One region of the Lysinibacillus sp. GW247-5R2A genome, then DNA from elsewhere that is predicted to be linked to it. Evidence: riboswitches for the same ligand, from Rfam matches in the RefSeq annotation. Region 1 holds a riboswitch; the other holds the start of a gene.

Region 1 (4,688 bases):
CAATGCGAGATTTCATTTGCTCGATAAATGTACGCACCTCATCATTTCCTGCTGCTAAACGGCTGCCATGGCCAACAAATAATATAGCTTTCATCTCTTTTCTCCTCACTAGTCGCCGCACGGAGCTGGCTCTATTTTTATTTTGGAAGACATATCTTGATACGTAAAATGCAATATCTTTTTCACCCGCTTGAAGTATTTAAATAGACGTTCGTTTGGATGCGCATTAGCTTTATATTCTTCAATAATATCTGTAATTAACGGGATTAATTGATCAGGCTCCAAACCTTCTACAACAGGCTGTGCTGCATGAGCCGTACGTCCGACTGGTTTCGCTCCAATAAAGACATCAAATTTACTTTTGCGATAAACAATGCCAATATCATCAAACACGGCTCGATAACAAGCCATCCCACAGCCATTGAAGCCAATATTTAACGTTTTCGGTAATGACATACCGCCAAGCTTTTCTTGAATTTCCTCCGCATATGGAATGGAATCTGCTTTTTCACCGTAGCAAAAATCGCAAGCCTTCAACGACAACACATCACCAATTGGTGCTAATAAAAAGCCTACTTCCTGTAATTTCTCAGTGATACGTTCAGGCGTTGTTGTAGGTATTTTTAAATGGATTTGATGATCTGGTGTATATTCCATTGATCCTTCTTCTCCTACAACCTCTGCTAACGTCATCATTTGCTGTGGTGTGAAAAATTTATTGGCCACGCCAGGGCTCACTGCCAATTCAAAAATTGATTCTATTTTTTGTTGTACAAGCTTTGGCGTAGCCTTGATAGCACTTGTTCCCTTTACCATTGCAAGCGCCGCTGTAGCCATTTCAAGTGCTGTTTTTTTCGGCTTTGGCATAACGGCTATACTGGGTTTATTCATTCTCCCTGCATTAGGGTCTGCCGCAAAGTCATTTCGTGCTGTTCCTGTCTCTTGATTCATCGCCCATGGCTCATTTTCTTCCCGTAAGCGTTGATGTGGACGTAATGGCTGTTTTTCCTCGCCAAGTGTATATTTACGTTGGTAGCCACGCGGTGTAATCATTTTATTATCATAGAAGAACGTAGATGAGTTTCCGATAATAACCGTTGTCAGCATACCAATATCATGTTCCAGCATTTCTGCCAATGTCGTCATCGTCACTTCCTGACGTTCTCGATAGGCACTTTTTACAAGTCCTACGGGTGTGTCAGGAGAACGATATTCTAAAAGAATTCGTTGTGCTTCGACAATTTGTCTTGTACGGCGACCACTTTTAGGATTGTATAAAGCAATAACAAAATCGGCCATAGCTGCGGCTTCCACACGCTTCGCAATTAAATTCCACGGCGTGAGATGGTCACTTAAACTAATGGTACAAGCATCATGCATAATGGGTGCACCAAGTAAACTAGCACATGAATTGATAGCTGAAATACCCGGGACGATCTCCACTTCAATACCAGTTGCCTCTGTCCAGCCTAGCTCAATTAATACTTCATACACTAATCCCGCCATACCATAAACGCCCGCATCTCCACTCGAAATGACCGAAACAATACTTCCTGCTTCTGCTTGACGAACGGCCTCCTGAGCACGTGACACTTCCTCTGTCATACCTGTACTGACAATGGATTTTGCGCTGACTAAATCTTGAATCAGCTCAACATAGGTTTTATAGCCTATGATCATATCACTTTGTTGTAAAGCCTCTACTGCACGTGTCGTAATATGCTTAAAGTCTCCAGGCCCAAAGCCTACTACGAAAATTTTCCCTTTTTGCGCCATGTTTTTACCCCTCTTTCACCTTTTCAATCCCTTTAATGGCTGTCGTTTGCGCTGTTCGCTGTAATGTCCCTTCTCGAAGTGTAAAAACATGATCGTTATATAAGGAATCATGATGCAAATCCTGTACAAGTGTTCTCGCATGCTCCGTTGATGGTACACGATACCAATTCCCCTGAGGGTAAGCAATCACAACACAAGCATCCTTGCATCGTCCATTACAGCGCGTTCTTGTCGTATGTATTTCTTTATCTAGTGCGTTACGCTGTATTTCATCTCGTATAGCTTGGGTAATTTCCTCCCCATCCTTGTTCATACAGCTACTGCCATTGCAAATAAAGAGATGTGTTTTCATCCCCTCTAAATTCCACGTTGTCATCTTATATCTCCCCTCATTTGCTTTTGGAAAAAAGAAAAAACCTTTACTCTGCCGAAGAGTAAAGGTTTGTAGAAGCCAAATAAAAACGAATAGATTGAAAGACAGATCCTCGCTTTTGCTTCAACTTCTCCCTCCGAAAAGTTTGCATGCACAATCTGATAAGCAGGTTTCCTGACTTAAGCTTCATTTTACTGTCGCACCTTCCCTAGTTTGCCCAGGTGGCATTGCGATTTCATCAGCTATTACAGTAGCGGGGGCTGTATTGGACTTTCACCAATTTCCCTATTATCTCGAGTTCTTCGAGCACTTATCGACGTTTTATATGAAATTTTTAATCGTATTTATAATAGAAAACTGTCTTAATCATATCTTATTATTTTAAAATTTCAATATTTCTTTAAAAAATCATGACAAATTTATCAATTTCATAGGAGGGTTGAAAGCTATTAAAAAATTGAATTTGCCCTCTTTAATCCTAAAATACGTTAGTTATCAGAATTTTCGACATTGATATTCTATTTTTAATTTTTCATAAAAAAAGTATAGCATATTTATGGAAATTCGTGATACACTTTGTCGTGAAATCTCACAACTTACAATTTTTCGGTGTAAAATGCTCGTCATTTTGCTTAAAAGGGAAGCCGGTTTAAGTCCGGCGCGGTCCCGCCACTGTAATAGGGAGCTTTATAGAACATGTCACTGTCCAATGGATGGGAAGACCTATAAAGTGTTGAACTAGAGCCAGGAGACCTGCCGACAATAAGTGATCGTTTCAGCCTACGAGGATAGGTGTGCGGCTTAGCAAATGAAAATGTTATTTGCTTTTTTAGCTATGCACTTTTCCAACAACGGAAAAGTGCTTTTTTATTACGCACGCTACATTCTAAAAATCTATTTACAGTTTGGAGGAAGAAAATTGAAGCTGTCTTGGTGGAAACTTAGTTATTTTCTATTGGCTTTTTTAATGGTGCCAAAGCGTGCCTTCGCCATGCATATCATGGAAGGTTTTTTACCAATCGAATGGGCGATTTTTTGGTGGGTAATCTCCATCCCATTTATTATTTTAGGATTGCGCTCTATTCGTAAAACAATTGAAGAAAACCCTGAAACAAAAATGATTCTGGGGCTGTCCGGTGCGTTTGCCTTTGTCCTATCAGCCTTAAAAATCCCTTCAGTTACAGGGAGCTGCTCACATCCAACAGGAGTAGGTCTCGGAACAGTCTTATTTGGACCGTTAGCGATGAGTGTCATCGGGACAATTGTTTTATTATTCCAATCTTTACTTTTAGCACATGGTGGGATCACAACATTAGGGGCTAATGCTTTTTCGATGGCTATCGTAGGCCCGTTTATCGCCTACTTTGTATTTAAAGGGGCGCAACAAATGGGGTTATCGTTTTCATTAGCTGTTTTCTTTGCGGCCATGCTTGGGGATTTAGGTACATATGTGGTGACTTCCGTTCAATTAGCACTAGCCTTCCCATCTGAAGTTGGAGGCTTTATGGCTTCCTTTACAAAGTTCGCAAGTATTTTTGCCTTAACACAAATCCCATTAGCTGTGAGTGAAGGAATATTAACAGTTATTGTCATGAACTTCTTGAAAAAATATAATATTAGCGAATTAAAATCTTTACGTGTTTTCTCTACAAAGGAGGCGCACTAATATGAAACGAAATTTATTACTTTTAGCCATCGTGGTGCTATTGGCCATTATCCCTCTTTTCGTCCAAAAGGGAGCAGAATTTGGAGGAGCCGACGGTGAAGCAGAAGCAGCCATTGGGGAAATCAATGCAGAATATGAGCCATGGTTTGATAGTTTATGGGAACCACCTAGTGGTGAAATTGAAAGCTTATTATTCGTGCTACAAGCAGCTATTGGTGCTGGTTTTATCGGCTACTTTATTGGCTATATGCGTGGCAAGCATAAAGAAGGTTAAGGATTATGTTACTCATTGATAAGTATGCGTATCTCAATAAGCTAGCGTTCGTTCATCCGCTAGAAAAAATGATATTTTCATTAGGACTACTTTTATTCACGCTTATTATGAGAGATGAACGACTTTCACTCATTACATTTTTTGTAATGAGTGCTTTTATCATTTGGGGCGCGAAAATTCCACTAAACTATTATGCGAAGCTATTATTACTACCTTGTTTTTTCTTATTCACAAGTCTCTTATCCATCATTATTTCGATAGCGCCAGCAGCGCATACATTACCAGCCCATATGGGGGCATTTACGTATATGAACTGGACAATTTTTATTGGGAGAGCCAGTATCGCTACCGCCCAGCAACTATTCTTTATTGTACTTGGCAGTATAAGTTGCTTATATTTTTTAATTTTAACGACATCAGTACAAGGAATATGTTATGTGCTCCGACAATGGCGGCTCCCTACTTTATTAGTTGAGCTAGTAGAACTCACCTATCGTTTTATTTTTATTTTTTTAGAAAGCATGCAAAAAATTCATTTGGCCCAGCAAGCCCGGCTTGGCTACCACTCACCCATGCAATGGTTACGTTCAGTATCCATG
Region 2 (4,688 bases), on a different contig from region 1:
ATCTTTACTCACTGCAATTTCTTCAGGAAACCAAATTTGCTTCCATTGCTGGTCCCAGAAAATTTGGGCAAGTTCACTTGTTGCCTTGTTCCAGTTGACTGCCTCATACACTATATTTGACATGCTACACACTCCTCTAAGCTTTGTAATCGTTGACGAACATAGTAAACGGACTTAATCCCTTTTACCCATGCATAAATGTATACTTTAGCTAGTTGTTCTGTTGTCCAATTGTCAGTGACATAAAGAGTCATTGAAATACCTTGGTCAACGTGTTTTTGAGAAGCTGCGTATAAATCAATTAAATCATAAGGATCAACATCATAGGCCTCTACATATAAATGACTGTTTTCATTTGTTAAATGTGGCATTGGATAAATCGTGCGACTATCTGCATAATCACGAACCTCTACACGCTCTGTACAAGGAGAGATGGATGCCGTACAGCTACGAATATACGAAATACTGCCGGTTGGTGCTATCGCTAAACGATAGGAATGAAATAGACCAAATTCCATAACATCTTCCTTTAATAATCCCCACATTTTATTAGTGATAATTGGAATGTTGCCAAGGGCTTTTAACACTGCTGGCGATAGCTCTTCATCATTCTTATTTACATATTGATCAAAATAGCTACCTGAAGCATAATCGCTATCTTCAAATCGGTAGAACGTTTCTGCTTTTTCTTTAGCCATTTCCATCGATGATTTAAGAGAATAATAGTTCATTGCTTCCATAAAGCGGTCCATGAAATCAATAGAGTCTTTCGAGCCATACATAATGCCCTCCGTAACAAGATGTCCATGAAGATTCATACAACCTAGCCCTACTGAGTGCATTAATCGATTCGCTTTCGCAACCGATGGGACATTTTTGATGTATGTCATTTGTGACACATTTGTTAATAAGTACATAGCTGTATCGATTAATGTTTCAAAATCATTTACTTTACTCGCTGCATGAATATCAATGGACCCTAAATTACATGACACATCTAACCCATATTCGTTAGGCTGATCTTGATCTGTAATGACACTAGTTTCTTGAACTTGCAGGATTTCAGTACATAGGTTTGACATTTTTACGCGACCGATATTTTTTAGTGGATGTCCTTCATTGACATTATCATCAAAAATTTCAAAAGGATAACCTGATTCAAATTGAGCTTTTTTCACCTCAGTATAGAGTCTACGCGCATTCAAACGTTTAATTTTACGGATTTTAGGATTATCAAGTAGTTCATAGTACATTTCTGAAATTGAAATTTCCGACATTCGTTTACCATATTCTTTAAAAATATCATATGGACTAAATAACACAATATCTTTATCGCGTTTCATCAGATCGAAGAAAATACTTGGAATAATAATTCCTGTTGATAGTGTTGCGAGGCGAATTTTATCATCAGCATTTGGTTTTTTTGATGAAATGAAATTCTCTATATCTGCATGGAAAATATTTAGATAAACAACTCCTGAGCCATTTCGTTGACCGAGCTGATTCGAATAACTAAATGAGTTTTCTAATAATTTTGCAACTGGGATAACACCACTTGCACGATTTAGTATTTCTTTAATTGGATCACCTAAAGGACGTAAATCGGTTAAGTTAACCCCGACCCCTCCGCCTAGGCGTGAAAGCTCTAAACAATAGCCAATATTTTCAGCAATACTATTCATAGAGTCATCCATTGATAATTTAAAGCAGCTTACTAATTCACCACGGGCTTTTTTTCCACTATTTAATGCAGTAGGTGTTGCTGGCTGATAGGCTTCCATCATTGCTTCAACAGAACGTTTGGCTAATACAGTGTTCCCATGTGCTAAGTACAGGGCAATAATGACAATACGGTCCTCATATTTTTCTAATATTTCTTCTCCATCACGACTTTTCATAGCATAGCTGTCATAAAATTTGCTTGCGCTCATAAATGATGGGAAGCGGAAATTATAATCATATGCTTTCTTGTACAGCTTCTTTATAAAATCCATCTCGTACATGTCGATAAAATCTTTTTCGTAGTAACCCTCATCCACTAAATAGCGGATTTTTTCCTCTATATCTATAAAATAACGTAAACGTACGTTGACATATTCTAAAAAATAGCGGCGAGTAGCCTCACGGTCCTTTTCTAGCTCTAGTAGTCCCGTTGTACTATAACGATTCAGTACGTCATTATTAAGCTTTAAATAAGTTTTCATCCCATTACCCTCGTTTCATAAAACGTTTGTATTGCTTCATAATCTGTTTGATTGCCACGCAAATCTAATTTCCTCACTAAGGGTACATGATAGGTAGTAGCAATTTTCTCCCCAGCACCGCCAAATACAGTATGTCCGAAGTTACTATTGCCACTAGCAACTACCCCTTTACAAAAATCTCTATTTTTTTCTAAAAAACGTTGCACTTTTGCTGGAATATCACCTAAGCCATCTGTATATGTAATTAAAAGATAAGGCTTATTCAAGCTTAATTCCTCAGAGAGTTCAATAGATTCTGCCCTTAATTTAGAAACAACATTACGGACATTTCCTGTACGACTAGCGTAAACGATCATAGTGTGATCATCTCAATACGAGAAACAATTTCCTGAACATCACCTATAAATGTTTCATCCACCTCTAAAACAGGCACACTTAAAAAACCTGCATCTATAATTGTTTGTTTCGCTTGTTCATCATGATCAATATTAACAACTTCTGCTTCAAGTCCTGCTCGTTGTAATTCGGATTTTACCCATAGACATTTTGGACAGATTGTTTTCGTATAAAGTTTCATAGTAATCCCTCTTTTCACAAAATAAAAAAGCTACCTCTTCTAGAGAGATAGCTTAAATGGAAACGTTAACATACTAAAAATACGGACGTTCCCATCTCTTAATCCCCGAAGAAATGATAAATTTGTTTTATATAGGCAGGTCTCCTGGCTTTGCTTCAATCTCTGATTTCCTTCCCATGCGTATGCACAGTGGTTACAATCATCGTCAGCTTTACAGTTGCGGGGACAGCGTCGGACTAGTACCGAACTTCCCTATTAAACTACATATAGTAGTACCTACACAAAACGAACACAATATATTGTTTTTCGATAGTTTTAAGTGTACCATCCTTTGTATAAAAAGTAAATCGAGAAATAAAAGTTCATCAATTTGAGACTATTCATATTTTCTGACATCACCTTGTAAGAACGAACTAAAATATAAGCAACTAAAAATATAAGCATGAATGCGATAGCATTTTTTTATTAAAAAATAGAAAATAAAATAATAGTCACTTATTTACCTAAAAACGTAGCCACCCTAGTAATTTTATACATAAAAAAGGCATCTTTCCTTTACAGTAAAGATGCAATTATGTGTAAAACTCTGAGTATGATGTAAATCTCGCATCCTACTCCATACATCCTATCTTCGTAGATTTTTTTATTGTACTAGTCTAAAGTAGGACCCCTCTCTTACGAGAATGACACATTTTCGTTCGACAAAACATAACGACAACTACTAAAATGTGCTCAACCGTTCTACCCTTTTCAACTAATTTACAATGAATATGTACCTTTTCTAGTTATTTATAGTATAACATATTCAAGTTCATTCTCCGCCAGCTCGATTAGTTCTATTAAAAATAGCTGATGAATTTTATATGACTCATCAGCTAACCATCATTTAAAATCTTTCTATTGTTATATCCATATTTATGCTTGTAGCAGCCTTAAAGCCTTCCGCAGCTGCAATCATTAAAGAAGAGGGACCACCCTTTTCCGTTTCACCTGCAATATATATTCCAGCCCCAGTTGTTCGTCCAGCACCATCAGTCATAACTGTTCCATTTTCATCAACTTGACAATTTAGTAGTTTAGCAAATTTATTGGGACGATAAAAACTTGGCACAACAAATCCACCAGCTCTAAAAATATTCTCACTTGTTTCTAATTCAACACTAGATAAGTTACCATCATCCCCATGTAAATCTTTAATAGCATTTGTATACACCTTAATTTTCTTATGTTCAAAATCATTTTGAACCTTTTCAGAAAGTTGATGACCATTCGTAAAAACAATTAAATCCTGTGACCAATTAAAAACCAATTTCGTCATATGACTAATATGCTCCTCGTTTTCTGCAATGATAGCCAATGGCTTGTCTCGCAGCTCCCAACCATCGCAATATGGACAGCTAAACAAACTTTTACCATAATATTGTTTGATTTGTGGGAGTGGAAATTCCTCTTGTATTCCAGTAGCTAACAGTATTTTTTCAGATACATAAGATTTATTTTCCGAAGTATTGACTAGAAATAAACCAGTTATATCATCTTTAATTATTTCGATGACGGTTTGATCCATCATTGTTATAGAAGGATAAGATTCTATATCATTACTTGCGAGATTCTTAAATTCTTGTGGCTTTATCCCATCTCTTGTTAAAAAACCATGTGACTCCTGAGTTACACGATTTCTATTTGTTCCATTATCAACTAGTGCAACCTTTCTGCGCGCTCTTCCTAATGTTAAGGCAGCACTTAACCCAGCAGGGCCTCCACCTATAATTATACAATCGTATTGATTCATCATTATTTCCCTCCACATCACAATATATTACAGACCTTCAATATCTGTAATTAAGGCAAAAGACATCGTAAATTATATGTATGATATCTTTTTCTTTTCATTTGTTAAGCCAATA

Evidence for each region. Region 1 has a riboswitch for cobalamin ahead of AC07YC_RS09805 ((2Fe-2S) ferredoxin domain-containing protein). Riboswitches for the same ligand answer to the same signal wherever they lie in the genome.
Region 2: linked by a shared signal. The riboswitch ahead of AC07YC_RS01340 (glutaredoxin family protein) and the one ahead of AC07YC_RS09805 ((2Fe-2S) ferredoxin domain-containing protein) in region 1 are both predicted to bind cobalamin.

What each region holds. Positions count from the first base shown of each region.
Region 1 is NZ_JBWKZL010000005.1:157,543-162,230, forward strand. It holds gene AC07YC_RS09795 (sirohydrochlorin chelatase) at 1-94, opposite strand, end outside; gene cobJ (precorrin-3B C(17)-methyltransferase) at 109-1,776, opposite strand; gene AC07YC_RS09805 ((2Fe-2S) ferredoxin domain-containing protein) at 1,781-2,152, opposite strand; cobalamin riboswitch at 2,297-2,478, opposite strand; cobalamin riboswitch at 2,740-2,924, shown strand; gene AC07YC_RS09810 (energy-coupling factor ABC transporter permease) at 3,069-3,815, shown strand; gene AC07YC_RS09815 (energy-coupling factor ABC transporter substrate-binding protein) at 3,817-4,089, shown strand; gene cbiQ (cobalt ECF transporter T component CbiQ) at 4,095-4,688, shown strand, end outside.
Region 2 is NZ_JBWKZL010000001.1:278,667-283,354, forward strand. It holds gene nrdF (class 1b ribonucleoside-diphosphate reductase subunit beta) at 1-123, opposite strand, end outside; gene nrdE (class 1b ribonucleoside-diphosphate reductase subunit alpha) at 111-2,204, opposite strand; gene nrdI (class Ib ribonucleoside-diphosphate reductase assembly flavoprotein NrdI) at 2,201-2,560, opposite strand; gene AC07YC_RS01340 (glutaredoxin family protein) at 2,557-2,781, opposite strand; cobalamin riboswitch at 2,899-3,076, opposite strand; gene AC07YC_RS01345 (NAD(P)/FAD-dependent oxidoreductase) at 3,668-4,573, opposite strand.